3 regions of the Nocardiopsis sp. NPDC006139 genome follow, and region 3 is predicted to be linked to each of the others. Evidence: predicted binding sites of a transcription regulator. Region 3 holds the regulator's gene; each other region holds the start of a gene.
What was found. The regulator HrcA, encoded in region 3, represses chaperone genes, less so after heat shock. The targets are predictions, from matches to a motif close to TTGGCACTCTCNNNNNGAGAGTGCCAA.
Positions count from the first base shown of each region.

Region 1: a site for HrcA is predicted at 7,039-7,065, ahead of groES (co-chaperone GroES). Genes of this name have one in related genera too.
Region 2: a site for HrcA is predicted at 6,973-6,999, ahead of groL (chaperonin GroEL). Genes of this name have one in related genera too.

Region 1 covers NZ_JBEXTT010000002.1:27,800-37,682, forward strand. Annotated here, with positions in the region: gene ABZ249_RS02255 (sigma-70 family RNA polymerase sigma factor) at 1-273, shown strand, start outside; gene ABZ249_RS02260 (CPBP family intramembrane glutamic endopeptidase) at 380-1,390, opposite strand; gene ABZ249_RS02265 (zinc-binding dehydrogenase) at 1,561-2,502, shown strand; gene ABZ249_RS02270 (VOC family protein) at 2,608-3,021, shown strand; gene ABZ249_RS02275 (hypothetical protein) at 3,111-5,330, opposite strand; gene ABZ249_RS02280 (SAM-dependent methyltransferase) at 5,720-6,952, opposite strand; gene groES (co-chaperone GroES) at 7,198-7,509, shown strand; gene groL (chaperonin GroEL) at 7,627-9,234, shown strand; gene ABZ249_RS02295 (sigma-70 family RNA polymerase sigma factor) at 9,490-9,883, shown strand, end outside.
Region 2 covers NZ_JBEXTT010000012.1:155,546-165,428, forward strand. Annotated here, with positions in the region: gene ABZ249_RS17975 (ABC transporter ATP-binding protein) at 1-684, shown strand, start outside; gene ABZ249_RS17980 (ABC transporter ATP-binding protein) at 732-2,450, shown strand; gene ABZ249_RS17985 (heme-binding protein) at 2,526-3,086, opposite strand; gene ABZ249_RS17990 (sensor histidine kinase) at 3,255-4,439, shown strand; gene ABZ249_RS17995 (response regulator transcription factor) at 4,436-5,059, shown strand; gene groL (chaperonin GroEL) at 5,179-6,807, opposite strand; gene ABZ249_RS18005 (ABC transporter permease) at 7,112-7,834, opposite strand; gene ABZ249_RS18010 (ATP-binding cassette domain-containing protein) at 7,924-8,889, opposite strand; gene ABZ249_RS18015 (PadR family transcriptional regulator) at 8,995-9,597, opposite strand; gene ABZ249_RS18020 (GNAT family N-acetyltransferase) at 9,729-9,883, opposite strand, start outside.
Region 3 covers NZ_JBEXTT010000006.1:84,964-94,846, forward strand. Annotated here, with positions in the region: gene ABZ249_RS09695 (glycoside hydrolase family 13 protein) at 109-1,710, opposite strand; gene ABZ249_RS09700 (LacI family DNA-binding transcriptional regulator) at 1,807-2,868, shown strand; gene hemW (radical SAM family heme chaperone HemW) at 2,936-4,168, shown strand; gene ABZ249_RS09710 (DUF4870 domain-containing protein) at 4,260-4,973, opposite strand; gene ABZ249_RS09715 (DUF4870 domain-containing protein) at 5,016-5,345, opposite strand; gene ABZ249_RS09720 (DUF3097 domain-containing protein) at 6,012-6,842, opposite strand; gene hrcA (heat-inducible transcriptional repressor HrcA) at 6,983-7,996, shown strand; gene dnaJ (molecular chaperone DnaJ) at 8,001-9,140, shown strand; gene ABZ249_RS09735 (16S rRNA (uracil(1498)-N(3))-methyltransferase) at 9,137-9,877, shown strand.

The DNA of each region.
Region 1 (9,883 bases), on a different contig from region 3:
CCGGAGGTGAAGCTGACCGTGGACACCCCCGGCGGTGCGGTCGTCACCCTCGGGGCCACCCGGGTCGCCTCCGGCGCCCGCATGTTCTCCGGCGAGGCGGCCCGGCACCGGCCCGTGCTGGTCGACGGGGTCCCCGGACAGATGTCCTGGCGTTCGGACGGGACCCCTCTGTCCGTCATCGCCTTCACCGTGGACGGGGGCCGGATCACGGACATCCGCATCATCGTCGATCCGGCCGAGCTCGCCTCGATTCCGCTGTCCCCCCTGGACTGAGCCGGGGGCGGGCCCGCGGAGGGAGCCGCGAAGGCCCCTCGCGGGTGCGCGAGGGGCCGGGGCGGGGTGCGGGGCCGCGGGCCCCGGTGGCGGGCGGGCCGCCCGGTCAGGCGGGCGCGGGCTCCTCCGCGCCGCCACCGGTGCGGACCCGGTCGAAGTCCCGCACCCGGAGCCGTCCGGTGAGGGCGAGGACCGCGGCCACCGCGGCCAGGACGCCCAGCCCCACGAGGCCGCCCAGGCCGCCCGGGTACAGCAGGCCGTCCACGGGCGACCCGGCGGCCGACAGGGTGACGAAGCCGATCGTGTTCAGCGCGTTGTTGGCCCCGTGCGCGAGCACCGCGGGCCACACCGACCCCGAGGCCAGCCGGAACCAGCCGATCACGACGCCCGCCACCACGCAGAAGACCAGGAACAGGGCGACCTGCGCGCCGTCGAACCCGCCGTGCAGGTACTGGATGAGCAGCTGCGGAGCGTGCCACAGCCCCCACACCGCCCCGCTCACCGCGAGTGCGGGCCACACCCCCAGCGGCAGGAGCCGGGGCAGCAGGTAGCCGCGCCAGCCCAGTTCCTCGCCGAAGGCGAGTACCAGGGTGGGCACGGACGACACCAGGGCCACTCCCAGCGCCGCCAGGAACGCGGCCCACGGGAACCCGGAGTCGGGCATGGCCGCGGCCAGGTCGGGGACGAAGTCGGGCAGGACCTCCCGCAGGCCGGAGAAGTCCACCAGGTCGAGCCGCACGGCCCCCACCAGGCCCGCGGCCAGGGCTGCCGCGAAACCGAGCAGCGGCATCAGCACGAAGGCGAGCAGCGAGTACCCGCCGGCCCGCCGCCACGATCCCCGGGCGGCCAGGCCCAGGGCGCGCGCGAAGCCGGACGGCCGCCACACAAAGAGGGTGACGGCGACCGCGGCCGCGGCGGGCGTGAACATGTAGACGGTGGCGGCGAGCCCGTACGCGGGGTCGTCCGGCCCGGTCCCGCCGAGGAGGAGGGGGGCGTGCACCGCCCACGCCAGTGCGTACGCGACGAGGACGAAGACGGCGACCTCGCGGAGGGGCAGAGCCCGGCGGAGCGGGGCGCCGGGCTCCCGGCGGAGCCGGTTTCGAGGGGGTTCGGTCATGGCGCCAACGCTAGGAAGACGGCGCCGCCGGCGACATGGGGCGTCCGGTCGACTTCCCCTGGGGACCGCCGCAGGTCCGCCGGTGGTGCCCTCCCCCGGAACGCGGAACGGGGGGAACACGTCCGCCCCCGGGCTGGAATCCGGTTCGGGTGGTGTGGTCGACTACCGGCATGTTCGCGATCACAGCAGCACGCTCTTCCTTCGACGACCCCCTCTCCGCCCTCGAAGCCGGCGAGCGCCCCGACCCCGGGCCCCGGGACGGCTGGACCACGGTCGACGTCCGGGCGGCCTCCCTCAACCACCACGACCTGTGGAGCCTGCGCGGCGTCGGCCTCCCGGCCGACCGCCTCCCGATGATCCTGGGCTGCGACGCCGCCGGGGTCGACGAGGACGGCAACGAGGTCATCGTTCACGGCGTCGTCGAGGACGGCGCGGGCCGACCGACGATCCTGTCCGAGAAGTACGACGGCACCTTCGCCGAGCGGGTGCTCGTGCCCCGGGCCAACCTGCTGCCCAAGCCGCCGGAGCTGTCCTTCGAGGAGGCGGCCTGCCTGCCCACGGCATGGCTGACCGCGTACAGCATGCTGTTCGGCAAGATCGACCTGCGCCCCGGCTCGACGATCCTCGTACAGGGCGCGGGCGGCGGCGTGTCCGTGGCGCTGGTCAGGCTCGCGGTGCGGGCCGGGCACCGGGTGTACGTGACGAGCCGGGACGAGGCCAAGCGCAAGAAGGCCCTGGAACTGGGCGCCTACGCGGCGGTGCCGACGGGGGAGCGCCTGCCGGAGCGGGTGGACGCGGTGTTCGAGTCGGTGGGCCAGGCCACCTGGGCGCACTCGGTGCGCTCCCTCAAGCCCGGAGGCGCCATCGTCGTCTGCGGCGCCACCAGCGGCGACGCCCCGCCGGCCGAGCTGACCCGGGTGTTCTTCCTCCAGCTGCGGGTCATCGGCTCCACGATGGGAACCCGGGACGAGCTGGCGGGCCTGACGGAGATGTGCGCCCGCACGGGGGTGCGGCCGGTGATCGACCGGGTGCTGCCGCTGGAGCGCGCCGCCGAGGGCTTCCGGGCGATGGCCGACGGCGGGCTCTTCGGCAAGATCGTCTTCACGGTCTGAACCCGCCGACCGCCCGGGGGAGTGGAGGACCGAACCCGTCCTCCACTCCCCGTAGCGTCGTCCCATCGACCGGAACCCCGCAGGGGGAACGCGAAGGGACCGACCATGCTGCGAGGACTCACCACCGTCACCCTGTGGGCCGACGACGTCGCCGAGGCGGCCCGCTGGTACACCGGGGTCCTGGGCGCCGAGCCCTACTTCGAGCGCCCCGGCCACGGCCTGCCGCCCGGGTACGTCGAGTTCCGGACCGGCGACCACCAACACGAGCTCGGCATCGCCGACCGCCGCTACGCGCCCCCGGCCGCGCACCCGGGCCCGGGCGGCGCGGTCGTGTACTGGCACGTCGACGACGTCGAGGCCGCCCTGGCCCGGCTGCTGGAGCTGGGCGCGAAGGAGTACGAGCCGCTCACCGTCCGGGGCGAGGGCTTCGTGACCGCGTCGGTGGTCGACCCCTTCGGCAACGTCCTGGGGGTCATGTACAACGCCCACTACCTGGAGATGCTCCGGGCCCGCCCCTGAGTCCCGGGGCCGGACGCGGGAGGGGGCGGGGCGCCGCCGGCGCCCCGCCCCCTCATCGCGATCCCCGCACCCGGCTCCGGTGCGGCGGCCTACTCGTCGTCGTCCTCCTCGTCCCGGCGGCGCTTGCGCTTGGGGCCGCCGGAGCCCCCCTCGCGGCCCGGGCGCAGCAGCGCCTCGGCCAGGGCCAGCACCGTCTCCTCCAGGGAGGCGAACCGCTTGGTGATGTCGTCGTGGGAGTTCTCGACCGCCTCGGTGACGGTCTCCTCCAGCTCGTGCCGGTCCGGACGCTGCTTCAGCTCGCGCAGCACCGGGGCGACCGCCGAGGTGACGTGCTCGTCGATCTCGTCCAGCTTGTCGCCGTGGTCGATCTGCGGGCGCTCCACCAGTTCGGTCAGGCGGCGGTGCAGCTCGCTGACCTCCATGGTCTGCGGGAGCTGGTTGAGGCGCTGGTTGAGCGCCTCCAACCGGTCGTCCACGGCCTCCAGGCGGCCGTCGACGCCGTCGAAGTGCCCGCTGACGCCCTCGAACTGGCCTTCGACGCCGTTGACCCGGCCGTCGATGCCGTCCAGGCGGCCGTTGATGCCGTCCATCCGGCCGTCGATCCGGTCGATCTTGCCTTCCATGCCCTCGAACTGGCCTTCGAAGTGCCCCTCGAAGGTGTCGAAGCGGTCGGTGAGGCGGCCCAGTTCGTGGTCGACCTTGCCGGTGATCTGGGTGAGGTGGCCGTCCACCTTGGAGGTGAGGGCCTCGCGCTGGCGCTCCAGCCGCTCGTCCAGGGCGGTGCGGTGCGTCTCGACCTGCTCGGTGAGCGCCTCGGTGAGGGTCTGCGACCGGTCCTCGGCCTCGGCGGCCAGGCGGGCGGAGCTCTCGGCCACGAACGCGCGCAGCTCCTCGAAGCCGGAGGTGACCCGCTCGGCGTCCTCGGAGATCCGGGAGGCGAGCGCATCGGCACGCTCGGTGAAGGACGCGCTCATCCGCTCGGCGGACGCCTCGGCGTGCTCGCGGGCCTCGGTCCGGCCCAGCTCCAGCTGCTCGTCCAGCTCGGACAGGCGCTGGCGCAGGTGGGTGCGCAGGTCCAGCAGCGAGGTCTCGTTGTCCTTGCGCAGGGCGGTGACGGCGCCGGCGACGTCGGCGACGGCGGCGGTGGCCTCGGCGTGGTTCTCCTCGGCCAGGGTCGTCAGCTGGGTGACGTCCTCGGTCACCTTGGCGGCCAGGGCCTCGTGGCGCTCGAGGAGCGCGTCGTGCCGCTCGCCCGCGGCGGCGGCCAGGGCGGACAGCTCGCCGTTCAGCTCGCCGGTGTTCTCCTGGAGGCGCGCGAGCAGGGCCTCGTGCTTGTCCGCCAGGGCGGTGGACAGCTCGGCGGCCTTGGCGTCGGCCTGCTCGGTGAGGGCCGTGCGCAGCCCGTCGGTGCGCTCGCCCAGGTCGGTGCGGGCCTCGCCCAGCGCCTCGGTGAGGGCGGTGCGGCCCTCGGCCACGGCGGTGGACAGCTCCTCGCGGGCGGCGGTCACGGCCTCGGCCAGCTCGGCGGCCTTGGCGTCGCCCTGCTCGGTGAGGGCGGTGCGGGCGCCGGCCACGGCCTCGGCCAGCTCCCCGGCCTTGGCGTCGGCCTGCTCCGCCAGCGCGGTTCGGGCCTCGCCCAGGGCGGTGGACAGCTCCTCGCGGGTGCCCGCGACGGCCTCGGTGAGGACGGTGCGGCTCTCGGCCAGCGCCTCGGCCAGCTCGGTGTGCCGGGTGCCGGAGACCTCGGCGAGCGCGGTGAGCGAGGACTCCACGGCCTCGGTCCTGGCGCTGAGCGCGGACAGGGCGCCGTCGAGGGCCTCCAGCCGCGACTCGAAGGCCTCCGACAGGGTGGTCAGCCGCTCGCCCAGCTCGCCGACCTGCTCGGCGGTGCGGTTCCCGGTCTCCGACATGCGCTGGAGGCGGGTGAGCGCGGTGTCCAGGTGCCCGGCGATGCGGTGGGTGTCCGCGCGCAGGGACGGCATGTCCGACAGCGGCTTGACCTGGCGGCCCACGACCTCGATGTGCTCGGCCAGGGTCTCGGCCCATTCCGGCGGGCGGGCCAGGAAGTCGTCGATGCGGCCGTCGACCGCGGTGAGGGACTCGGCGAGCGCGGTGAGCTCGCGCTCGCGCAGCTCACGCAGGAGCCACTCCATGCCCTCCAGGCGCTGGCGCATCTCCTCGGTGACCGCACCCTGCGTCTTCTGCTCGGAGTCGTGCTCGTGGGCCGCCTGGGAGAGCAGGTCGCGCATGCGGTCGGAGATCCCGGCCTGACCTCCCCCGTTGAGGAAGTTGTGATTGCTCTGTTCCACCGAGGTGCTCCTTGTTCTCTCTGGCGCTCCCGACACCTGGCCCGGGGGAATGGACGGTGGGTGTTCCGGGCAGGTCGGGTTCTCGATGGTCCCCGGGCGGGCGGCGGTCCCGCAGGCGTTCGCGCCTCACTGTGATCAGAGTGTGACTGCGTGTATACGCGCGAGGCAAGGGGCCAGCGTCGACCGAACCGCGTTGCGGATCACTCACGCACGGCCTTCCGGGTGAACCCATGAGAAGGGAGGGAATCGCGGCCCCAGTCTAACGACCCGGAGAGCCCTCCCCCCAGGGGATCGGGAAAGATATCCGCCCTGTGAGATAACGATCCGATACCTCGGGTCCTACTCTGGGTGACCGCCCCCTCCCGGCCGGACCGGGCCGTCGTTCCAGGTCAGGCCGCCGTCGCGGACGTCTCGCGGCACAGCAGCGCGAAGGGCCGCTCCCCGATCCTGGTGAGCACCACCGTGGCCGTCCCGGGGCCGGAGGGCTTCAGGTCGCGGCGCAGCTTCTCGGTGTCCACCGCGGACCCCCGCTTCATCACCGTCACCGTGCCCACCCCGCGCTCGCGCAGCGCGGCCCTGAGCCGCTTGAGGGAGAAGGGCAGGACCTCCTCCACCTCCAGCACCCGCCACAGCGGGGAGCGCACCGCCGTGTCCGCGGTGAAGTACGCGATCCGCTCGTCCAGCAGCGCCCCGTCCACCCGGGCCGCCGCCTCGGCCACCAGGTGCGAGCGCACCACCGCGGGGTCCGGGTCGTACAGGTACCGGCGCGCCGGGGCCACCGGCGCCGGCCCCAGGCCGGGATCCTCGTCCAGGTGCGTGCGCGAGCCGTCGCGCTCGGACAGCACCGTGGCCCGGCGGCGCGGCCCGCCGGCCAGCGCCCCGAACCACAGGGCCGCCTCCTTCAGCTCGCCGTCCACAGAGATCCACTCGGTGTCCGCGCCCGGGGCCAGCGCCTCGTGCGGGATGCCCGGGGCGGCCTTCAGGCACGCCGCCTCCGCCCCCTCGGCCAGGGCCACCGCCACGTCCCAGGGCGGGGAGTAGGCGGCGGGGTCGAACACCCGGCCGCGCCCGCCGCGCCGGGCCGGATCGCACACCAGCAGCGGGTACTCGCCCGGGGAGACCTCCGTGACGTCGCCCTCGCGCACCCGGGCCGTGCCCTCCAGGCCCAGCGCCCCGATGTTGGCCCGGGCCACCGCCGCGGTCGCGGGGTCCAGCTCCACCCCCTCCACCGGGATCCCCCGGGCCGCCAGCGCCAGCAGGTCCGCGCCGATCCCGCAGCACAGGTCGCCCGCGGGGCCCGCGTGCGCCCGCGCCACCCGCTCGGCCCGGTACTCGGCGACCGACCGGCGGGTGGACTGCTCCAGGCCGTTCGGGGTGAAGTACATGCGGTCCGCCAGGGCGCCGAACTTGGCGCGTCCGCGAACGCGCAGCGAAATCTGGGTGAGGACCGCGTTCACCAGCTCGGAAACGGGTAGGCCGGGGTCGAGGGCGGCCACCCGAGGGTCCTCGCGCAGCCGGGAGGCCGCCGCCAGTGCGTCCCGGGCGGCCGACCCGGCGTCCACCGACGCCAGGACCTCCCGGCCCGCTTCGGTCAGCAGGGCCTCGAACGCGGGCGCGCGCATGGATCTCCTTCGCCGGGGTGGAGCGGCCCCGCACGGTGCCGGGTCCGGTAACGCCGCTGACCAGGGGTCACGGCCACATTTCCATTCTGGCACTCTCGGGGGTAGAGTGCTAATCGCGACGAGGCCGGTCTGGCACCCGCGACGACAGGCCGCCGCGGTCGCCCCTTTTTCTCAGCCGGTCCGCGCTCTCACGCGTGCGGACCGGAAGTACTGGACACCGAAATCCTGAAGGGGGAGGTCACACAGTGTCGACCGCCACCAAGACCGTGCTGAAGCCGCTCGAGGACCGCGTCGTGGTCAAGGCCCTGGAGGCCGAGCAGACCACCGCCTCCGGCCTGGTCATCCCGGACACCGCCAAGGAGAAGCCCCAGGAGGGCGAGGTCCTGGCCGTGGGCCCGGGCCGCTGGGACGACGAGGGCGAGAACCGCATCCCGCTGGACGTCCAGGTCGGCGACATCGTCCTCTACAGCAAGTACGGCGGCACCGAGGTCAAGTACGACGGCCAGGAGTACCTGGTCCTCTCCGCCCGCGACCTCCTCGCGGTCGTCGAGAAGTAGTCCTCGACGCGGCCCGCTCGCACGGGCCCGGAGCAGTATCCGCATCCCGCACCGGTCGGCGCCTCGCCGGGCGGGCGGGATGCCTGTTTTTGGCCAGGCCTACCAAGGAAGAACGGAATGCCGAAGATCCTGGAGTTCGAGGACGGCGCCCGCCGCGCCCTCGAGCGGGGCGTCGACCGCCTCGCCGACGCCGTCAAGGTGACGCTGGGCCCGCGCGGCCGCAACGTCGTCATCGACAAGAAGTTCGGTGCCCCGACCATCACCAACGACGGTGTGACCGTCGCGCGTGAGATCGAGCTGGACGACCCCTACGAGAACCTGGGCGCCCAGCTCGTCAAGGAGGTCGCCACCAAGACCAACGACGCCGCGGGCGACGGCACCACCACCGCCACGGTGCTGGCCCAGGCGCTGGTCCGCGAGGGCCTGCGCAGCGTCGCCGCCGGCGCCTCCCCGATGTCCCTGAAGAAGGGCATCGACGCCGCGGCCGCCAAGGTGTCCGAGATCCTGCTGGAGCGCGCCCGCCCCGTCGAGGAGCGCGCGGACATCGCCTACGTCGCCACCAACTCCGCCCAGGACGCCCAGATCGGCGACCTGATCGCCGAGGCGTTCGACAAGGTCGGCAAGGACGGCGTCATCACCGTCGAGGAGTCCCCGACCTTCGGGCTGGACCTGGAGTTCACCGAGGGCCTCCAGTTCGACAAGGGCTACATCTCGCCCTACTTCGTGACCGACGGCGACCGCCAGGAGGCGGTGCTGGAGGACGCGCAGATCCTCATCAGCCAGGGCAAGATCTCCAACCTGAACGAGCTCCTCCCGCTGCTGGAGAAGATCGTCCAGAACAAGAAGCCGCTGCTGATCATCGCCGAGGACATCGAGGGCGACGCCCTGGGCGCCCTGGTGCTCAACAAGATCCGCGGCACCCTGAACGTCGCCGCGGTCAAGGCCCCCGGCTTCGGCGAGCGCCGCAAGGCCATGCTCCAGGACATCGCGATCCTCACCGGCGGCCAGGTCATCGCCGAGGAGGTCGGCCTCACCCTGGAGAACGCCGACGTCGACGTGCTGGGCAACGCCCGCCGCATCACCGTCACCAAGGACACCACCACCATCGTGGACGGTGCCGGCGAGCAGTCCGAGGTCGAGGACCGCATCTCCCAGATCCGTAAGGAGATCGAGGCCAGCGACTCCGACTGGGACCGCGAGAAGCTCCAGGAGCGCCTGGCCAAGCTGGCCGGCGGCGTCTCGGTGCTGCGCGTGGGCGCGGCCACCGAGGTCGAGCTCAAGGAGAAGAAGCACCGCCTCGAGGACGCCATCTCGGCGACCCGCGCGGCCATCGAGGAGGGCATCGTCGCCGGTGGCGGCGCCTCCCTGGTGCACGCCTCCACCGCCCTGGACGACCTGGGCCTGACCGGCGACGAGGCCACCGGTGTGGGCATCGTGCGCCGCGCCCTGACCCAGCCCGCCCGCTGGATCGCCGAGAACGCCGGCGCCGAGGGCTTCGTGGTGGTCCACCGCGTCTCCGAGATGGAGGTCGGCCACGGCTACAACGCCGCCAAGGGCACCTACGGCGACCTGACCGCGGAGGGCATCATCGACCCGGTCAAGGTCTCCCGCTCCGCCGTGCAGAACGCCGCCTCCATCGCGGGCATGCTGCTGACCACCGAGGTGCTGGTCGCGGACAAGCCCGAGGACGAGGGCGACGACGACGGCCACGGCCACGGCCACTGACGGACCGCGGCGGACTCCGTCCGCGGACGCCGGGGTGGGCCGGTCCGGGGTGCTCCCGGACCGGCCCACCGGTCTGTGCGCGGGGGCCGGGCCGCCCGCGTCCCCCGGGGGCGCCGGGCCCGGGGTCGAGAAGGTGTGCACTATCACGTACGCTTCGGGTTTGACCGCACGCGCCGATCCGTTTTGGGGTGAATTTCCCAAAACGTAACCATTCCGTAGTTGGCGATTGGAGCGGTCAGGTCGGCGGACGGGGGCATGATCACTAGCGTGACGGATGCAAACGCCCGGGGGGGCGTTACCGCGCAGCGGCCAGGAACACCGGGGGAACCCGATCCCGCGTCGCGCGACACCGGCCTGAACCACCTGGGGTCGCGGGCGGTCCGGGGTGAGGACGGCGCCATGGACTCGCTGCTCCGCGAGGTCCGCCCCATGGTGGTCCGCTACTGCCGTGCCCGGCTGGCCCGGGTGTCCGGTCTGGCGCACTACTCCGACGACGTGGCCCAGGAGGTCTGCATCGCCCTGCTCTCGGCGATCCCGCGCTACCAGGACCGGGGCCGCCCCTTCGCCTCCTTCGTCTTCGGCATCGCCGCGCACAAGGTGGCCGACACCCTGCGCGGTGCGGGCAGGGTGGAGCTGGTCTCCAGCGACA
Region 2 (9,883 bases), on a different contig from region 3:
GACCCGGTCAGCGGGGTACGCGTCCCGGCCGGGCTGCTCACCGCCGTGGTGTGCGCGGACACCGCGGACGCCACCGCGATCTCCGCCCGGCTGGGCCGCTACGCCGAGGGCGGGCACCTGGTGGAGGAGGCCACCGGCCGCTCGGTCCCGCTGTCCGACCTGCCGCTGCGCGAGGTGCGCCGCCGCGTCCTGGTCGCGGCCAACGACGCCCACCTGTTCTCCGGGCCGCTGCGCGACGAGCTTTCGCCCGACGGCGGCCTGTCCGAGGAGCGGCTGGCCGAGGTGGTGCGGGTCGCCGCCGCCGAGGACGTGGTCCGCCAGTCCCCGGACGGATGGGACGCGCTGCTCACCGAGCGCGGCCGCGAGTACTCCGGCGGCCAGCAGCAGCGGCTGCGGCTGGCCCGGGCGCTGGCCCACGACCCCGACGTCCTGGTGCTGGTGGAGCCCGCCTCCGCCGTGGACGCCCACTCCGAGGCCGCCATCGGCGCCCGGCTGGCGGCCGAGCGCTCGGGCCGCACCACGGTGCTGGTCACCACCAGCCCGCTGCTGCTGGACCGCACCGACCACGTACGGTTCGTCCGCGACGGCCGGGTGGTCGCCGAGGGCTCCCACCACGACCTTCTGGCGTCCGAGCCCGGTTACGCCGCCACCGTTCTGCGCACCGTGCTGGAGGAACAGCCGTGATCCCGACCGACGAACGCCGGGGCCTGCTGCCGGTCGCCCCGTCCCCGATGGTGTGGAACCGGCTGTCCGGCCTGCTGCGAAGCCACGGCGGCGTCCTGGCAGCGGTGGTCGGCCTGTACGGGCTGGCGGCGCTGGCGGCGCTGGCCCCGCCGTGGATGCTGGGCCGGATCATCGACGCGGTGCGCGCGTCGGCGGCCCCGGAGCGGATCGACACGATGGCGGTCATCGTGGTCGGCGCCCTGGTCTGCCACGCCGTGCTCACCCTGGTATCGGTGGCGCTGTCCATCCGGTTCGGCGAGGCGGTCCTGGCCGAGCTGCGCGAGGGCTTCGTGCGGGCCGTGCTGCGCCTGCCGCTGGGCACCGTGGAGCGCGCGGGCAGCGGCGACCTGATGGCGCGCACCGGCCGCGACGTCGGCCACCTCAGCCACACGGTGCGCCACTCGATCCCGGTGATGGTGGTGAGCGGGGTGACGGTGGTGGTCATCTTCGGCGCGCTCACCGTGCTGCACCCCGTGCTGCTGCTCGCGTGGCTTCCGTCGGCGGTGATCGTCTGGCTGTCCACCCGCTGGTACGCCCGCCGCGCTCCGGGCGGCTACCTGCGCGAGCTGGACACCTACTCCGAGCTCACCCAGGGGGTGACCGACACCGTCGAGGGGGCGCACACCCTGGAGGCGCTGGGCCGCCAGGACCGCCAGCGGCGGCGCACCGACGAGCGGATCGGTCGCGCCTACCTGGCCGAGCGGTACACGCTGTGGCTGCGCACCGTGTGGTACCCGACCCTGGAGTTCTCCTACCTGCTGCCGACCGCGGTGACGTTCCTGACCGCGGCGTACCTGCACGCCCAGGGGGAGCTGACGGTCGGGCAGATCGCCACGGCGGTGTTCCTGACCGTGCAGGTGGTGCGGCCGGTGGACCTGCTCATCGACCAGGTGGACAGCCTGATGATGGGGTTCACGAGCCTGCGCCGCCTGATCGGCGTGGAGCTGGTCGAGGACTCCGCCGACAGGACCCCGTCCGACGCCCCGGGGACGCCGGGCGCCGTGGAGATCTCCGGGCTGCGCTTCGGCTACACCGGCACCGAGGTCCTGCACGGGGTCGACCTGTCCCTGGCCCCGGGCGAGCGGCTGGCCGTGGTGGGCCCCAGCGGGGCGGGCAAGTCCACGCTGGGCAAGCTCATCGCGGGCATCCACACGCCCGCCTCCGGTGCCGTCCGGGTGGGCGGCGAGGACCTGACGGGGCTCGCCCCGCAGGACCGCCGGGAGAAGGCGATCCTGCTCAGCCAGGAGAGCCACGTGTTCCGCGGGACCGTCGCCGAGAACCTGGCGCTGGCCCTGGACCGCGACGAGGTCGACCACGACGCCCTGTGGCGGGCGCTGGCCGCGGTGGACGCCGACGACTGGGTGCGCTCCCTGCCCGACGGCCTGGACACCAGGGTCGGCTCGGGGCACCTGGCCCTGGACCCGGCCCACGTGCAGCAGCTGGCCCTGGCCCGTGTGGTGCTCGCCGACCCGGAGGTGCTGGTGCTGGACGAGGCGACCTCGCTGATGGACCCGGGCTCGGCCCGCCACCTGGAGCGTTCCCTGGCGGGCGTGCTCGCGGGGCGCACGGTGGTCGCGATCGCCCACCGCCTCCACACCGCCCACGACGCCGACCGCGTCGCGGTGGTCGAGGACGGCCGCATCTCCGAGCTGGGCTCCCACGACGAACTGCTCGCCGCCGGGGGCTCCTACTCCGCCCTCTGGCACGCCTGGCACGGCGACTCCTGACCCGGCCCGGGTCCCGGGAACGGCGGCGGCCGGGCCGCTCCCTGTGGGCGCCCGGCCGGTCCGGTGCGGGGAGGGCTACTCCTCGAAGTTCTCCAGGGCCTCCAGGGCGGCCTGGGCGATCTCCTCGTCGATGTCGCCGGAGGGCGCGCCGCCCACGCCGATGCCCGCGATCGGGGTCTCGCCCGACAGGACCGGGACGCCGCCCGCGAGGAAGAGGGTGCCCGGCAGGTCCGCGATGGTGGGCCCGTCCCCGGTGGCGTTCTCGGCCAGGGCGCCGGTGGGCTGCCCCATGGCCGCGGAGGTGTAGGCCTTCTGCTCCGCCGACTCCTGGGTCTGCGGGCCGGCGTTGTCGGTCTTGAGGACCAGGCGGGTGGCGCCCGAGCGGTCGACGATCGCGATGGTGACCTGCTGGCCCTGGTCCCGGGCCTCGGCCAGGCCCGCCTCTGCGGCGGCGACCAGGGCGTCGGCGCTCAGGACGTCGCGCTGGGCGACGGCCTGCGGGGCGACCGCCGCGGCGGCGGTGCTCGGCCCGCCCGGGGTGTCGGCGGGCAGCAGGGTGGTGGCGGCGACGCCGCCGACCACGGCCAGGCCCAGCCCGGCGCCGGCGATGGTGGAGATGAGGTGGTTGCGCTTCATGGTGCGACTCCGTTCGTGGATGTCCGTTCCGACGTCCTCCACTCTCGCCGGGAAGGCCCGTCCCGGCGTCGGGCTCCCGGACGAACCGGCGGATGCGAAGGGACGACGCGCCGTGTCATCCGATCGGATGACGGCGGCCGGGGCGCGCGGGGGCACCATGGGAGGGATATGGGGACACGAACGCGCGACGACGGCCTGGGCGGACCGCTGCTCAACGCGGTGATGCACGTCGGCTTCCTGGTACTGCTGGCCGCGTCCGCCGTGCGGCTGCTCATCCGGCACGAACTCGACGAGGGGACCGTGGCCGCCCTGGAGCTGGCCGCCGTGGTCGGCCTGCTGTACTCCGCGGGCGTGCTGCTGTGGAACCGGGCTCCCCGGCCGGTGCTCTTCGGCTGGCTGGCCGGGGTGATCGTGTGCTGGGTCGCGCTGGTGTGGGCCGCCCCGTCGTTCGGGTTCGCCGGAATCCCCCTGCTGTTCGTCGCGCTGCGGCTGCTGCCGGTGGCGGCGGTGGTCGCGGTCGCCGCGGTGCTGACCGCCGCCACCGCGGCGGCCTGGGGCGTGCTGACCGGGTTCGGCGACCCGATGGCGTTCGTGGTGCCGCCCGCGCTGGCGGCGATGGTGGTCGGCACCGTGGTGGAGCTGCGCCGGGAGGGCGACCGCCGCAAGCGGGTCATCGCCGACCTGCTGCGCACCCGGGACGCGCTGGCCGAGTCCCACCGCCGCACCGGGGTGCTGGAGGAGCGGGAGCGGCTGGCGCGGGAGATCCACGACACCGTGGCCCAGGGCCTGTCCAGCACCGGGATGCTGCTGCGCGCCGCCGACCTGTCGTGGGAGTCGGACCCGGAGCGGTCCCGCAACCTGGTGCGCCGGGCCGCCGAGGGGGTGCACGAGAACCTGGCGGAGGCGCGGGCCTTCGTGCAGGGCGGCGCGCCCGCCCCGCTGAGCCGGGGCACGCTGCGCCGGGCGCTGGCGGACCTGTGCCGGTCGCTGTCCGAGGAGACCGGGATCGAGGCCGCCCTGACCTGCGACGGCGAGCTGGACGGCCTGCCGGGCGAGGTGGAGGCCGCGCTGCTGCGGGTCGCCCAGGGGGCTCTGGCCAACGTGCGCGAGCATTCGGGGGCGGACCGGGCGGCGGTGTCCCTGGCCCGGATCGGCGACCGGGTCACCCTGGACGTGCGCGACGACGGGCGCGGGTTCGACCCCGGCGCTCCGGGGCCGGGCGGCGGGCGCGGGTTCGGCCTGGAGGCGGTGCGCGCCCGGGTGGCCGGGCTGGGCGGCGAGGTGACCGTGGAGAGCGCGCCCGGCGAGGGCACCGGGCTGTCGGTCTCGATCCCCGTACGGGAGGACGCGTGAAACTGTTCCTGGTGGACGACCACCCGATCGTGCGGGCGGGGCTGTCCGCCCTGTTCGAGGGCGAGGAGGACATCGAGATCGTCGGCGAGGCCGCCGACGGGACCGACGCGGTGCGCCTGATCGGGCTGCGCTCGCCCGACGTGGTGCTGATGGACCTGCGCCTGGAGGGCGGCCTGGACGGCGTGGCCGTGACCGAGCGGGTGCTGGCGCTGCCCGCCCCTCCGCGGGTGCTGGTGCTCACCACCTACGAGAACGACGGGGACATCATGCGGGCGCTGGACGCGGGCGCCTCCGGGTACCTGCTCAAGGACAGCCCGCCGGAGCGGCTCTTCGAGGCGGTGCGGGCGGCGGCCCGCGGGGAGACGGTGCTGTCGCCGCACGTGGCGGCCCGGCTGGTGCGGCGGGTGCGCGACCCGCGGCCCGCGGTGACCCCGCGCGAGCTGGAGATCCTCCGCCTGCTGGCGAAGGGGGCGGGCAACCGGGAGATCGCCCGGACCCTGTTCGTCACCGAGGCGACGGTCAAGACCCACCTGCAGCGCATCTACGCCAAGCTCGGCGTGGAGACCCGCACCGCGGCGGTGCGCGCGGCGGTCGACCTCTCGCTCATCTCCTGGGACTGACGCCCTCGGGACCGGCTGTTCGGGAACGGGTGCCCGGAAAGCGGAACCGGGCGGCCCCGAGGGGGCCGCCCGGTCGTCGCGGGTTGAGGTCGCGTATCCCGACCCCGAACTCCTGGGGACTAGAAGTCCATGCCGCCCATGCCACCGGTCGGGTCGGCCGCGGGGGCCGCCTTCTCCGGCTTCTCGGCGATGACGGCCTCGGTGGTCAGGAACAGACCGGCGATGGAGGCCGCGTTCTGCAGAGCGGAACGGGTGACCTTGGTCGGGTCGATGACGCCGTCCTTGAACAGGTCGGTGTACTCACCGGTGGCGGCGTTGAGGCCGAACCCGGGCTCCAGGTTGCGGACCTTGTCCGCCACGACGCCGCCCTCGAGGCCGGCGTTCACGGCGATCTGCTTCAGCGGCTCGGCGATGGCGCGGCGGACGATGTCGGCACCGATGGCCTCGTCGCCCTCCAGCTCCAGCTTCTCGAACGCCGGGACGCTGGCCTGCAGCAGCGCCACACCACCGCCGGGGAGGATGCCCTCCTCGACCGCGGCCTTGGCGTTGCGGACGGCGTCCTCGATGCGGTGCTTGCGCTCCTTGAGCTCCACCTCGGTGGCGGCACCGGCCTTGATGACCGCGACGCCGCCGGCCAGGCGGGCGAGGCGCTCCTGGAGCTTCTCGCGGTCGTAGTCGGAGTCGGTGCGCTCGATCTCGTTGCGGATCTCGTTGACGCGACCGGCGATGGCGGTGGCGTCGCCGGCACCGTCGACGATGGTGGTCTCGTCCTTGGTGACGACGATCTTGCGGGCGCGGCCGAGCATGTCGAGCTCGGTGTTCTCCAGCTTGAGGCCGACCTCCTCGGTGATGACCTGGCCGCCGGTCAGCACGGCGATGTCGCCGAGCTGGGCCTTGCGGCGGTCACCGAAGCCCGGGGCCTTGACGGCGACGGACTTGAAGGTGCCGCGGATCTTGTTGACGACCAGGGTCTGCAGCGCGCCCTGCTCGACGTCCTCCGCGATGACGACCAGCGGACGGCCGGCCTGGAGCACCTTCTCCACGATGGGGAGGAACTCGTTGTTGTTGGAGATCTTCTGGTTCGCGATGAGGATGTACGGGTCCTCCAGGACCGTCTCCATGCGCTCCAGGTCGGTGGCGAAGTAGGGCGAGATGTAGCCCTTGTCGAAGCGCATGCCCTCGGCGAGCTCCAGCTCGAGCCCGAAGGTCTGCCCCTCCTCGACGGTGATGACGCCTTCCTTGCCGACCTTGTCCATCGCCTCGGCGATGGTCTCGCCGATCTGGGTGTCGCCGGCGGAGATGGAGGCGGTGGAGGCGATCTGCTCCTTGGTCTCGATCTCCTTGGAGAGGTTGCCCAGCTCCTCGCTGATGCGGGAGACGGCGGCCTCGATGCCCCGCTTGAGGCTGATCGGGTTGGCGCCGGCGGCGACGTTGCGCAGGCCCTCGCGCACGAGCGCCTGGGCCAGGACGGTGGCGGTGGTGGTGCCGTCACCCGCGACGTCGTCGGTCTTCTTGGCGACCTCCTTGACCAGCTCGGCCCCGATCTTCTCCCACGGGTCCTCGAGCTCGATCTCCTTGGCGATGGAGACACCATCGTTGGTGATGGTGGGGGCGCCCCACTTCTTCTCCAGGACGACGTTGCGGCCCTTGGGGCCGAGCGTCACCTTGACGGCGTCCGCAAGCTGGTTCATGCCGCGCTCGAGGCCGCGACGGGCCTCCTCGTCGAACGCGATCAGTTTGGCTGCCATTGAGTTCTTGTCCTCCCGTGACCGGGCTGATACGCGGTGGGACGAGGCGTGCGCCCGCGACGGACGACCGCGGATCCGCCGGCGACCCTGTTGCCGGCGGCCGCGGTCTCGCAGCCTCGATCCGGTTTAGCACTCAGCCGGGGCGAGTGCTAACCAGATCCCTTTTTAGCACTCGGCATGGGAGAGTGCAAACGATGCGGTCACGATTCCACCACCTCTTCGACACGCGTTCACCTGCGCAAACCCCCCATGTGACGGGTTTTTCCGCTCGCGGCGGACGAGACCGGCCGAGCGCGGGCGGGGGTCAGGCGGAGATCCGGCGCATCGCCCGCGACCCCAGTCCCAGGACCAGCAGGGTGGTCGCCAGGGCCACCGCCCAGCCGATGCCCACGGCCGCGTTCCACTCGCCCGCGAACAGCGCCCGCTCCGCGTCCACCACGTAGGCGACGGGGTTGGCCCGGGACAGCGCGTACAGCCAGTCCGGCGCCAGGTCCATCGGCAGCAGCACGCCCGACAGCAGCATCAGCGGCATCACGGCGGTCTGCACGATGGGCGCGAACACGTAGGTCTGCCGGACCTTGAGGGCGACCAGGTACGACAGCGACGACAGGCCGACGCCCAGCACGATGAGCAGCAGCAGGCCGGCGGCGAAGCCGGCCACCGGGACGCGGAACCCGAACGGCACGACCAGGACGACGATGAGCGCCATCTGCAGCGCCATGACGGCCACGTCGCGCAGCACCCGCCCCAGCAGCAGGGCCACCCGGGAGGCCGGGGTCGCCATCAGGCGCTCGTGCGCCCCCGAGGAGATCTCCGGCAGCAGCCCGAACCCGGCGAAGCCCGCGGTGAACAGGGCGAGCATGACCAGCAGCCCCGGCACGAACCACTGCCAGGGGTTCTCCCCCTGGGCCCCGGCCAGCCCGGTGAGCAGCGGCGCGAACAGCACCAGGTACAGGACCGGCTGGAGCATGCCGAACAGCAGGAAGGCCGGCCGGTGTAGCAGCGGGCGGAACTGGCGGACGAACATCAGCCAGGTGTCCCTGGCCAGGGACGAGGGCCGCGCGGCGGCGGTGCCGTACGTGTCGGCGGCGGTGTCGGCTGTCGTGGTCTCGGTGGTCACGGGTTCTCCTCCCGCAGGCTGCGGCCGGTGAGGGTCAGGAAGACGTCGTCGAGGGTGGGGCGCTGCACCCGCACGGTGGTCAGGGCGATCCCGGAGCCGTCCAGGGAGCGCAGCAGCTCGGGCAGGACGGCGTCGCCGCGCTCGATCCGCAGCCGCACCCCGGCCTCGCGCCCGGGGACGACCTCGACCTCCCGGGCGGTGGGCAGCTTCTCCGCGATCGCGGCGCCGGCGGCCGCGGCCTCCGCGTCGGCGACGGTGAAGGTGACGAGGTCGCCGGAGACCCCGCCCTTGAGCTCGTCGGCGGTGCCGTCGGCGATGACCCGCCCGTGGTCGATGACCAGGACCCGCTCGGCCGCCTCGTCGGCCTCGTCGAGGTAGTGGGTGGTCAGGACGATGGTGGTGCCGAACTCCGCCCGCAGGCGGGCGATGTGGTCCCACAGGTTGGCGCGGCTGTGCGGGTCCAGGCCGGTGGACGGCTCGTCGAGGAACAGCAGCGGCGGCCGGTGGATGAGCCCCATCGCGATGTCGAGGCGGCGCCGCTGCCCGCCGGACAGCTTGGTGACCTCCCGGTCCGCGGCCCCCGACAGTTCGAGCATGTCGAGCAGCTCGGCGGTGCGCGCCCCGGCCGTCGCCCGGTCCAGCCCGTAGAGCAGGCCCTGGGTGTAGAGCTCCTCCCCGGCGCGCTGGTCCTCGCCCGCGCCGTGGCCCTGGCCGACGAACCCGATGCGGCGCCGCACCTCGGCCGGCTCGGCGCGCACGTCGCGCCCGGCGACCACGGCGGTGCCGGAGGTGGGTTCGAGCAGGGTGGTGAGCATGCGCAGGGTGGTGGACTTGCCCGCGCCGTTGGGACCGAGCAGGGCGACGAGTTCGCCTGCGGCGACGTCGATGTCGATGCCCCGGACCGCCTCGACGGTCTCCCTGCCGACGCGGAAGTGCTTGGTGAGATCCCGGGTACGGATCATCCGCGACTCCTTATTCAAAGTTGAATATGGAGAGTCTGCCCCACCTCCGCTTCATATTCAAGTTTTAATACGAGGGCGTGCGGGCACCGGCTCCGCTCCGCGCGCCTACCCGCGCGGGGCCCCCGCGGGCGGCAGGCCGAAGGCCTGCGGTCCGTCGTCGGCCATGGTGTAGCGCCCCTCCTCCAGTTCGCGGATGAGCCTTCGGGTCCACTCGACGGCCGCCCCCACGGTCAGCTCCCACAGGGTGAAGAGCGGGCGCACGTGCTCGGGCTTGTCCCACTCCTCGGTGCTCAGCCGGGCGATCTCCAGCGCCTGGGCGCTGCTCTTCTCCAGGTCGGCGATCCGGCTCCGGAGCAGTTCGACCACCTCGGCCCGCGGCAGCGCCGTCATCAGGGTGACCCCGGCGCACAGCAGCGCGTGGTCGTCGCCGGCGTGGGAGAGCGCCTTGCGCAGCAGCCGGTGGAACTCGGCCTCGCCCTCCCCGGTGATCTCGTAGGAGACGCGCTCCACCACATCGTCGCCCTCGGCCTCCACCTCCCGCAGCCTGCCCTCCGCGGTGAGCTTGCGCAGCGCGTGGTAGATGGACCCCCACTTGACGTTGGCCCACTCCGAGGCGCCCCAGTCCATCAGCTCGCGGCCGACCCGATACCCGTGGGCGCGCCCCGAGATGCGCACCACACCCAGCACCAACAACCGCGTCGCCGACATCGCCGCCTCATCCGGAGCTCCCCGGGGACCGCCCCCGGTGGGACTCCAGGTTACGGCCCGTGTCCGCGCGCCCCCCGGCCGCCGCCGGGGGCCGGGTGTCGGGCGCGCGGCACCCGGCCCGGCCGCAGCCGTCACAGGGCCTGGAAGTAGCGGGAGACCGGCAGCTCGGTCAGGCCCGCCTTCTCGTAGGTGCGCCGGGCCGGGGCGTGCCCCTCGTCCCCGCCGGTCTCGACGACGGCCATGCCCATGCCCTGGCCGCGGATCCAGTCCACCGCGTGCCGGGTGA
Region 3 (9,883 bases):
CCGTCGGTCCCGCCTGTCCCGTCGATCCCGCCCGCCCCGGCGACGGGGCCGGACGCGGCGGCCGGGCGCCGCGAGGACGCCCGGCCGCCGGCCCGCTGCTCGAACGGGTCAGACGCGCAGCCAGACGGCGGTCTCGCCCGGCAGGGACAGCACGCCCCCGGCCGGCGCGGGGACCGGGCCGCTGGCCAGCAGCACCTCGCCGTCCGCGGCCACCTCCGCCGGCTCGGCGCCGAGGTTGACCGCCACCCGCACACCCGGCTCGCGCTCGAAGAAGAGCACGCCCTCGGGGGCGTCCAGCCAGCTCATCGCCCCGTCGCCGAGCGCTTCCAGCTCCCGGCGCAGCCCCAGCGCCCGGGTGTACAGCTCCAGGGTGGAGCCCTCCACCCCGCGCTGGGCGTCGCGCGCCAGTCCGCCCCAGCCCTCCGGCATCGGCAGCCACGGCGTAGAGCCTGCGGGGCCGAACCCGAACGGCGCCTCGCCGGACTCCCACGGCAGCGGCACCCGGCAGCCGTCGCGGCCGCGCTCGGTACGGCCCGAGCGCTCCCAGGTCGGGTCCTGGAGCGCGTCCTCCGGCAGGTCGGTGACCTCCGGCAGGCCCAGCTCCTCGCCCTGGTACAGGTACACCGAGCCGGGCAGCGCCAGCATCAGCAGCGTGGCCGCGCGCGCCCGGCGCAGCCCCTGCTCCCCGCCGCCGAACCGGGTGACGTGGCGGGTCACGTCGTGGTTGGACAGCACCCACGTGGTGGTCGCGCCCACGGCGCCGTTGGCCGCCAGGGATCCGTCGATCACCTCGCGCAGCCGCGCCGCGTCCCACGGGGCGGTCAGGTACTCGAAGTTGAACGCCTGGTGCAGCTCGTCGGGGCGCAGGTAGCGGGCCACCCGTGCGGCGTCCTCCACCCACGCCTCGGCGACCATCGTGCGCTCGCCCGGGTAGGAGGCGGCGATCGCCGCCCAGCGCCGGTAGATGTCGTGCACGCCGTCCTGGTCGAAGTACGGCAGCGAGGTGCTGCCGTCGAGCAGGTCCGCCTTGGCGTCCTCGGCGATGTCGGGCAGCGCCGGGTCCTTGACCATGCCGTGCGCGACGTCGATGCGGAAGCCGTCCACGCCCCGGTCCAGCCAGAAGCGCAGCACGTCGTCGAACTCGTCGTGCACCTCCTGGCAGGTCCAGTCCAGGTCGGGCTGCTCGGCGTCGAACAGGTGCAGGTACCACTGCTCGGGGGTGCCGTCCGGGCGCTTGAGCCGGGTCCAGGCCGCCCCGCCGAAGATCGACTTCCAGTTGTTGGGCGGCTGCTCGCCGTCGGGGCCCTTGCCGTCCCGGAAGATGTACCGGGAGCGGGCGGGGTCGCCGGGCTCGGCCGCCACGGCCTCGCGGAACCACCGGTGCGCGGAGGAGGTGTGGTTGGGGACCACGTCGATGATCACGCGGATTCCCAGGCCGTGCGCGGCCTCCAGCAGCGCGTCGAAGTCCCCGAGGGTGCCGAAGCGGGGGTCGACGTCGCGGTAGTCCGCCACGTCGTAGCCGCCGTCGGCCAGCGGGGACACGTAGAAGGGGGTCAACCAGATCGCGTCCACGCCGAGCTCGGCGAGGTGCGGCAGGCGCTCGCGGATGCCCGCGAGGTCGCCCTCGCCGTCCCCGTTCGCGTCGGCGAAGCTGCGCACGTAGATCTGGTAGATGGCCGCGTCGCGCCACCAGTGCGACTCGTGGGTCATCGTGGGGGTCCTTCCCGATCGGTGGCTGCAAGTTCTTGCGCAAGGTTACCGCCAACTTTCAACCATGTGACGACCATCTCGACTACAGTTGCGCCCATGGGTCCACGACTTGCCGACATCGCGCGGCACGCAGGTGTCAGCGAGGCGACGGTCTCGCGGGTGCTCAACGACAAACCGGGCGTTGGCAGCGAAACCCGCAAGGCCGTCCTGACCGCGCTGGACGTCCTCGGATACGAACGCCCCGCCCGGCTGCGCCAGCGTTCCGCGGGCCTCGTGGGTATGGTCATCCCCGAACTGGACAACCCCGTCTTCCCCATGTTCGCCCAGGCGGCCGAGGGGGCGCTGGCCCAGCGCGGCTACACCCCCGTCCTGTGCACGCAGACCCCCGGCGGGATAACGGAGGACGAGTACGTCGAGCTGCTCCTGGAGCGCAACGTCTCGGGCATCCTCTTCGTCTCCGGCAAGCACGCCGACACCACCGCCTCCCACGAGCGCTACCGCTCCCTGGTCTCCCGGCGGCTGCCCATCGTCCTGGTCAACGGGTTCGCCCAGGAGATCCCCGCGGCGTTCATCTCCTGCGACGACCGCGAGGCCGGGCGGCTGGCCGTCGACCACCTGGTCGCCCTGGGGCACACCCGCATCGGGTTCACCAGCGGCCCCGAGCGCTACGTCCCGGTGCGCCGCAAGCTGGAGGGCTACCACGCGGCGCTGCGCGACCACGGCCTGGACGGGGCCGACCTGGTGGAGCTGTCGCTGTTCGGCGTGGAGGGCGGCCACGCCGCCGCCACCCGGCTCATCGACCGCGGCGTCACCGCGATGGTGTGCGGCTCCGACATGATGGCGCTGGGCGCCATCCGCGCGGCCCGCCAGCGCGGCCTGCGCGTCCCCCGCGACTTCTCCGTGGTGGGCTACGACGACTCCCAGCTCATCGCGTTCACCGACCCGCCGCTGACCACCGTGCGCCAGCCGGTCCACGCCATGGCGCTGGCCGCCGCCCGGGCGCTGTGCGACGAGATCGCCGGGCACCCCGTCTCCCACACCGAGTTCGTGTTCGGCCCCGAGCTGGTCGTGCGCGGCTCCACCGGCATCGCCCCCGGCGCCGGGCCGGGCGCCCCCCGCACCCCCGACGGCGCCGCCGTCCAGGGCTCCGCGCTCTGACCCCCGGCCGGGCCGGGGCGCGACCCGCCGGGACCGGGCACACACGCGGGTCGGTGACACTGGGTACATGCCTTCCGTTGCCCTCGACGGCGAACCCGTACCGCGCACCGGCGACCTGCCGGAGGCCTCCCTCGCCGAACTCGGCGACCGGCCGCTCGGGTTCTACGTCCACGTGCCCTTCTGCGTCACCCGCTGCGGCTACTGCGACTTCAACACCTACACCGCCGAGGAGCTGGTCTCCCGCGACGGAACGGCGGTCGCCTCCCGCGACACCTACGCCGACCAGGCCATCGCCGAGATCGCCCTGGCCGACCGGGTCCTGGCGGGCCCCCGGCCCCGGGTGAGCACCGTGTTCGTGGGCGGGGGGACCCCCACCCTGCTGGCCGCCGAAGACCTGGGCCGCATCCTCGCCGCCATCGCCGACCGGTTCGGCCTGGAACCGGGCGCGGAGGTCACCACCGAGGCCAACCCCGAGACCGTCACCCCCGAGTACCTGTCCCGTCTGCGCGAGGCCGGGTTCACCCGGGTGTCGTTCGGCATGCAGAGCGCCCGGGCGCACGTCCTGCGCGTCCTGGAGCGCGGCCACACCCCCGGCCGCCCCGAGCAGTGCGTCGCCTGGGCCCGCGAGGCCGGGTTCGAGCACGTCAACCTCGACCTCATCTACGGCACCCCCGGGGAGGAGGACGACGACTGGCGGGCCTCCCTGGACGCCGCCGTGGCCGCCGGCCCCGACCACGTCTCCGCCTACTCCCTCATCGTGGAGGAGGGCACCCGCCTGGCCGCCCGGGTGCGCCGCGGCGAGCTCGCCGAACCCGACGACGACACCATGGCCGACCGCTACCTCATGGCCGACACGGTGCTCGCCGAGGCCGGGTTCACCCCCTACGAGGTGTCCAACTGGGCGCGCACGCCCGAGGGCCGCAGCAGGCACAACATGCTCTACTGGACCGGAGCCCACTGGTGGGGCGTGGGCCCCGGAGCGCACGGCCACGTGGGCGGCACGCGCTGGTGGAACGTCAAGCACCCGGCCGCCTACGCCGCCCGCCTGGCCCAGGGCTCCAGCCCGGCCCAGGCCCGCGAGGTGCTCACCGCGCAGGAGCGCCGCTTCGAGCGGGTGCTGCTGGAGCTGCGGATCGAGCAGGGGTGCCCGCTGGACCTGCTCGAACCCCCGGGCCGGGAGGCCGCCGCCCGCGCCGTCGCCGAGGGGCTGCTGGACGCCGACGCGCACCGCGCCGGCCGCGCCGTGCTCACCCGCCGGGGGCGGCTGCTCGCCGACGCCGTGGTCCGCGACCTCACCTGAGCGGCGCCCGCCGCGAGCGCGGCGGGGGGACGCACGACGAGGGGCCCGGTCCGAGGACCGGGCCCCTCGCGGCGTCCGCGGAGCGGTCGGCCTACTTGATCCAGGAGACGTTGAACGGGTAGCGGTACCACTCGCCCTTGTTGGCGGCGACGCCGCCCAGGATGCCGAAGACGACGGCGGCGACCCAGCACAGGAACCAGGTGATCATCCCGATGAAGACGAACATCAGGATGCTGGACACCACGTAGCCGATGAGGACCAGCAGCTGGAAGTTGAGGGCCTGGGCCGCCTGGTCGCGGACGAACGGCGACTCCTCGCGCTTGATCAGGTAGATGATCAGCGGGACGATGAAGCCGAGCAGGCCGCCGCCCAGGTGGGCGAACAGGCCGAACTGCCGCTCGTCCTGGCTGGGCGGGGCGCCCGTGGCCGAGCCCGGCTGGGCGCCGTAGCCGCCGTACGGGTAGCCGGCCGCCTGGTAGCCGCCGGTCTGGTCCTGGTACCCGCCCGGGGGCGGGTAGCCCCCGGGGGCTCCGGGCGGCGGCGGGTAGCCGCCGGGCTGCTGGGCGCCGGGGGGCGGGTAGCCGCCGGACGGGTCGTGGTGGCCGGGTGCCGCGTGGCCGCCGGAGGGGTTCTGCTGACCGGGCGCGGGGTAGCCGCCGGACTGGTCCTGGTAGCCGGGCGCCGGGTAGCCGCCGGAGGGGTTCTGCTGACCGGGCGCGGGGTAGCCGCCGGACTGGTCCTGGCCGCCCTGCTGCGGGTGCTGGCCGTAGGGGTCTTCCGGCGGTGGCGTGTTGGGGTAGGACATCTCGGGTTCCTTAGGGACGGGTGCGTTCGCGGGTGCGGTCGGTCACTTGAGCAGACGGATGCTGAACGGGTAGCGGTACCACGCCCCCTTGTTGGCTCCGTTGGCTCCTAGGACGCCGAACACGATCGAAACGATCCAGATCAGGGCGATCAGCAGGGAACCGATCCACGACAGGTTCGGGAAGAAGATACCCAGACCGATGAAGACCACCCCGGCGAAGATGTACGGGATGAGCAGCGTGATCTGGAAGTTCGCCGCCTCGGAGGCGTGGTGGCGCACGTACGGCGAGGTGTTCCGCCTGGCGAAGTAGATCGCCAGCGGGGGGATCCAGCCCAGGCAGGCGATGATGAAGCCGGACAGGTGGGCGAGCATCGCCATCAGGACGTCGTTGTCGCCGCTCTGGGCCGGGGCGCCGGAGGCACCGGCCCCGGGTTGCGGCTGCCCGTACTGCGGCTGCCCCTGCGGTACACCGTACTGCGGCTGTCCCTGGGGCTGCGGCTGCTGCGGGGCCCCGCCGTACGGGCCCTGGTCCCCGTAGGGCGGCTGGGCCTGGGGCTGCGGCGGGCCGTAGTGCGGGGCGCCGGGCGCCGGGGCGAAGCCGGGCTGGCCCTGTCCGTACTGCGGCTGCTGTGCCTGCGGGGGCTGCGCCTGGGGCTGTTCGTACTGCGGCTGCGGCTGTCCGCCGTACTGCCCGTGGCCGGGCTGTCCGCCCGAGGGCTGCCCGTACTGCCCGTACCCCGGCTGCGCGCCCGAGGGGCCGTGGGCGGGGTACCCGCCGGACGGCTGCTGTGCGCCGTACTGCTCGTGCCCCCGCTGCTCACCGTACTCCGGGGAGTAGGGGGACGGCGCCTGCGGCTGCTCGCCGGAGGGCGGGCCCTGGTTCGGGTCCTCCGGGGACGGGGGATTCGTCGGGGTCTCGCTCATGCTCTTCCTCGGCTCCGCTGGTGAGGGGCGCTATCTCGTGTCTACCGGGCCGTACCGACGACCGGAGGCAGAAACCGGCCTCGTGTCCGGTCTGAATCCTAGGCGCAAGGGGGGTCACGGTCCGTGCGGGCCGGTGACGAAATCGATGAGTTCCTCCACCCGACCCGACAGGGCCGGTTCCAGGTCAGCATAGGTTCGCACCGAACCCAGGATCCGGCGCCACGCCTCACCCGTGCTCATCCGCCAGCCCAGCGCCTCCAGGACCCCCTCCTTCCAGGGGACCCCCCTGGGCACCTCGGGCCAGGCGCGGATGCCCAGCGCGGCCGGCCGCACGGCCTGCCACACGTCGACGTAGGGGTGGCCCGCCACCAGGACGTCCCCGCCCCGCACCCGCTCGGCGATCCGCGACTCCTTCGACCCCGGCACCAGGTGGTCCACCAGGACCCCCAGGCGCCGCCCCGGGCCGGGGGTGAACTCCGCCACGATCGCGGGCAGGTCGTCGACCCCCTCCAGGAACTCGACGGCCACCCCCTCCACGCGCAGGTCGTGCCCCCACACCTTCTCGACCAGCTCCGCGTCGTGGGCGCCCTCGACGTAGATCCGGCCCTCCCGGGCCGTGCGCGCCCTCAGGCCCTGGACGGCGACCGAACCGGAGGCGCTGCGCAGCGGCCCCCGCGGAGCAGCGGACGGCCGCACCAGGGTCACCGGCTCGCCGTCCACCAGGAAGGCGGCCGGTTCCAGTGCGAACACCCGGCGCCGCCCGTGCCGGTCCTCCAGGGTCACGGTCGCCTTGTCCCAGCCGACCACCGCGCCGCAGAACGCCTCCCCGGCGTCCTCCACCACGAGGTCGCGGTCGAGCGGGACCTCGCGGACCCTCCGCTCAGGGCGGTTGCGCGCCGAGGCCAGCACATCGCGGCCGTACCGGCCGGTTCCCTTGGTAGCCACGGTGGTGCAGTCTACAGACGGCGCCCCCCGCCGGCGGGGAAGGCGCCGCGCCGGCGCCGCCCCCGCCCGCGGAGCGGCCGGGGTTTGCGTCCGGGCATAGAATTAGCACTGAGGACCATCGAGTGCCAGGAGGTGGCGAGTTGCTGGATGAGCGCAAGCTCGCGGTCCTGCGTGCCGTCGTCGAGGACTTCGTCAGCACCAACGAACCGGTGGGGTCCAAGGCCCTCGCCGACCGCCATCGGCTCGGGGTCTCCCCGGCCACCATCCGCAACGACATGGTCGCGCTGGAGGAGGACGGGTACATCACCCAGCCCCACACCAGTGCCGGGCGCGTGCCCACGGACAAGGGGTACCGGCTCTTCGTCGACCGCCTGTCCTCGGTCAAGCCCCTCTCGGCCGCGGAGCGCCGCGCCATCGAGTCGTTCCTCAACGGCGCCGTCGACCTCGACGAGATCGTCGCCCGCACGGTCCGGCTGCTCGCGCAGCTCACCCGCCAGGTGGCGATCGTCCAGTACCCGTCGCTGACCCGCTCCTCCGTCCAGCACGTCGAGCTGGTGCCCCTCGCGGGCCAGCGGCTCATGCTGGTGGTCATCACCGACACCGGCCGGGTCGAGCAGCGCGTCATCGACGGCCTGGGGGAGGTCGACGCCGACGCGGTCGCCGACCTGCGCGGCATGCTCATCCGGGCCACCGCCGGCCTGCACCTCGCGGAGGTCCCCGGCGCGGTCGAGGACCTGCCACAGCAGGTACCCGAGGAGAACCGCGCCATGGCGGCGTCCGTCCTGTCCGTACTGCTGGAGAGCCTGGTCGAACGCCACGAGGAGAAGCTGGTCCTCGCGGGCACGGCCAACCTCGCGGCCGTCGATTTCGCCGCCAGCCTGAGGGACGTCCTGGAGGCGTTGGAAGAGAACATGGTCCTCATCCGTTTGCTGGGTGAGGCGAAGGACCCGTCGATGCTCACGGTGCGCATCGGCGCGGAGAACTTCCACGAGGGGCTGCGGTCCACCTCGGTCGTGTCGGCCGACTACGGTGTGGGAAACCAGTCGCTCGCCAAGATCGGTGTCGTGGGACCCACCCGGATGGACTACCCCGGGACGATGGGGGCGGTACGCGCCGTTGCTCGGTATGTCGGACAGATTTTGGCAGGACAGTAACTCAGTGGCCAGAGACTATTACCAGGTCCTCGGTGTGCGTCGCGACGCTTCCAAGGACGAGATCAAGAAGGCGTACCGCAGGCTCGCGCGCGAGCTGCACCCGGACATCAACCCGGACCCCGCCACCCAGGAGCGCTTCAAGGAGGTGACCCAGGCCTACGAGGTCCTCTCCGACGAGAACAAGCGCCGGATGTTCGACATGGGCCAGGACCCCTTCGCCCCGGGCGGGGGCGGCGCGGGCGGCTTCGGCGGCGCCGCCGGGTTCCCGTTCGACGACATCATGAACGCCTTCTTCGGCGGCGGCCAGGCGGGCGGACGCGGCCCCCGCGAGCGCGTCCGGCGCGGGCGCAGCATCAAGATCCGCGTCGAGCTGGACCTGGCCGAGACCGCGTTCGGCGTCACCAAGGAGATCACCTTCCCCACCGCCATCCTGTGCGCCACCTGCCAGGGCGAGGGGACGGCCGCCGGCACCCACCGCACCACCTGTGACATGTGCCACGGCCAGGGCGAGGTCTCCCAGGTCACCCGCTCCTTCCTCGGGCAGGTCATGACCTCCCGCCCCTGCCCCCAGTGCGGCGGCCAGGGCTCGGTCATCCCCGACCCCTGCCCCGACTGCGCGGGCGAGGGCCGGGTGCGCGAGAAGGTCACCCGCACCGTCAAGATCCCCGCGGGCGTCGACGACGGCACCCGCATCCAGCTCGCCGGCGAGGGAGAGGTCGGCCCCAACGGCGGCCCGCGCGGCGACATCATCCTGGAGATCGTCCAGCGGCCGCACCCCACCTTCGAGCGGCGCGGCGACGACCTGCACTGCACGGTCACCGTCCCCATGACGGCGGCCGCGCTGGGCGCCTCCTTCGCCTTCGAGACCCTCGACGGCACCGAGAACATCGACCTGCGCCCGGGCACCAACTCCGGCCACGTCATCACCCTGCCCAACAAGGGCGTCACCCACCTCGACGGCGGCGGCCGGGGCGACCTGCGCATCCGCGTCGACGTGGAGACCCCGGGCAAGCTCGACGAGGAGCAGGAGGGGCTGCTGCGCAAGCTCGCCGAGCTGCGCGGCGAGGACCGCGCCCCGGGCCGGTTCAGCCCCGGCCACGGCGGCCTGTTCGCCAAGCTCCGCGACGCCTTCGGCGCCAAGTGACGCCGCCGGTCTTCCTCGCCGACACGGCCGAGCTGGCGGCCGACACCGTCACCCTCACCGGCCCGGAAGGGCACCACGCCGCCGCGGTGCGGCGCCTGCGGGCCGGTGAGGCCGTCGACCTGTCCGACGGGCTGGGACTGCGGCTGCGCTGCACGGTCGTCGACACCGGCAGGGACCACATCGTCTGCCGGGTCCTGGAGCGGATCCGGGAACCCGCTCCGCGCCCGCGGCTGACCGTGGTGCAGGCCCTGGCCAAGGGCGACCGCGGCGAGACCGCCGTGGAGACGATGACCGAGGCCGGGGTCGACGCGATCGTCCCCTGGTCGGCCGAGCGCAGCATCACCCGCTGGAAGGGCGACCGGGCCGCCAAGTCACTGGCCAAGTGGCGGGCCACCGCCCGCGAGGCCGCCAAACAGGCCCGCCGGGCCCGGCTGCCCGAGGTGGCCGAGCCCGCCGACCGGACCGCCGTCGCCGAGCTGCTGGCCGCCGCCGACCTGGGCGTGGTCCTGCACGAGGACGCCGGCCTGCGGCTGTCGCAGGTGCCGGTCCCCGCCGACGGCGACGGGGCGGGCGTGGTCCTGGTGGTGGGCCCCGAGGGCGGCTTCTCCGACGCCGAACTGGACGCCTTCGACGCCGCGGGCGCCGTGCGCGCCCTGCTGGGCCCCACCGTCCTGCGCACCTCCACGGCGGGGGTGGCCGCGCTCTCCGTGCTCCAGGCCCGCACCGGGCGCTGGTAGCCCGCG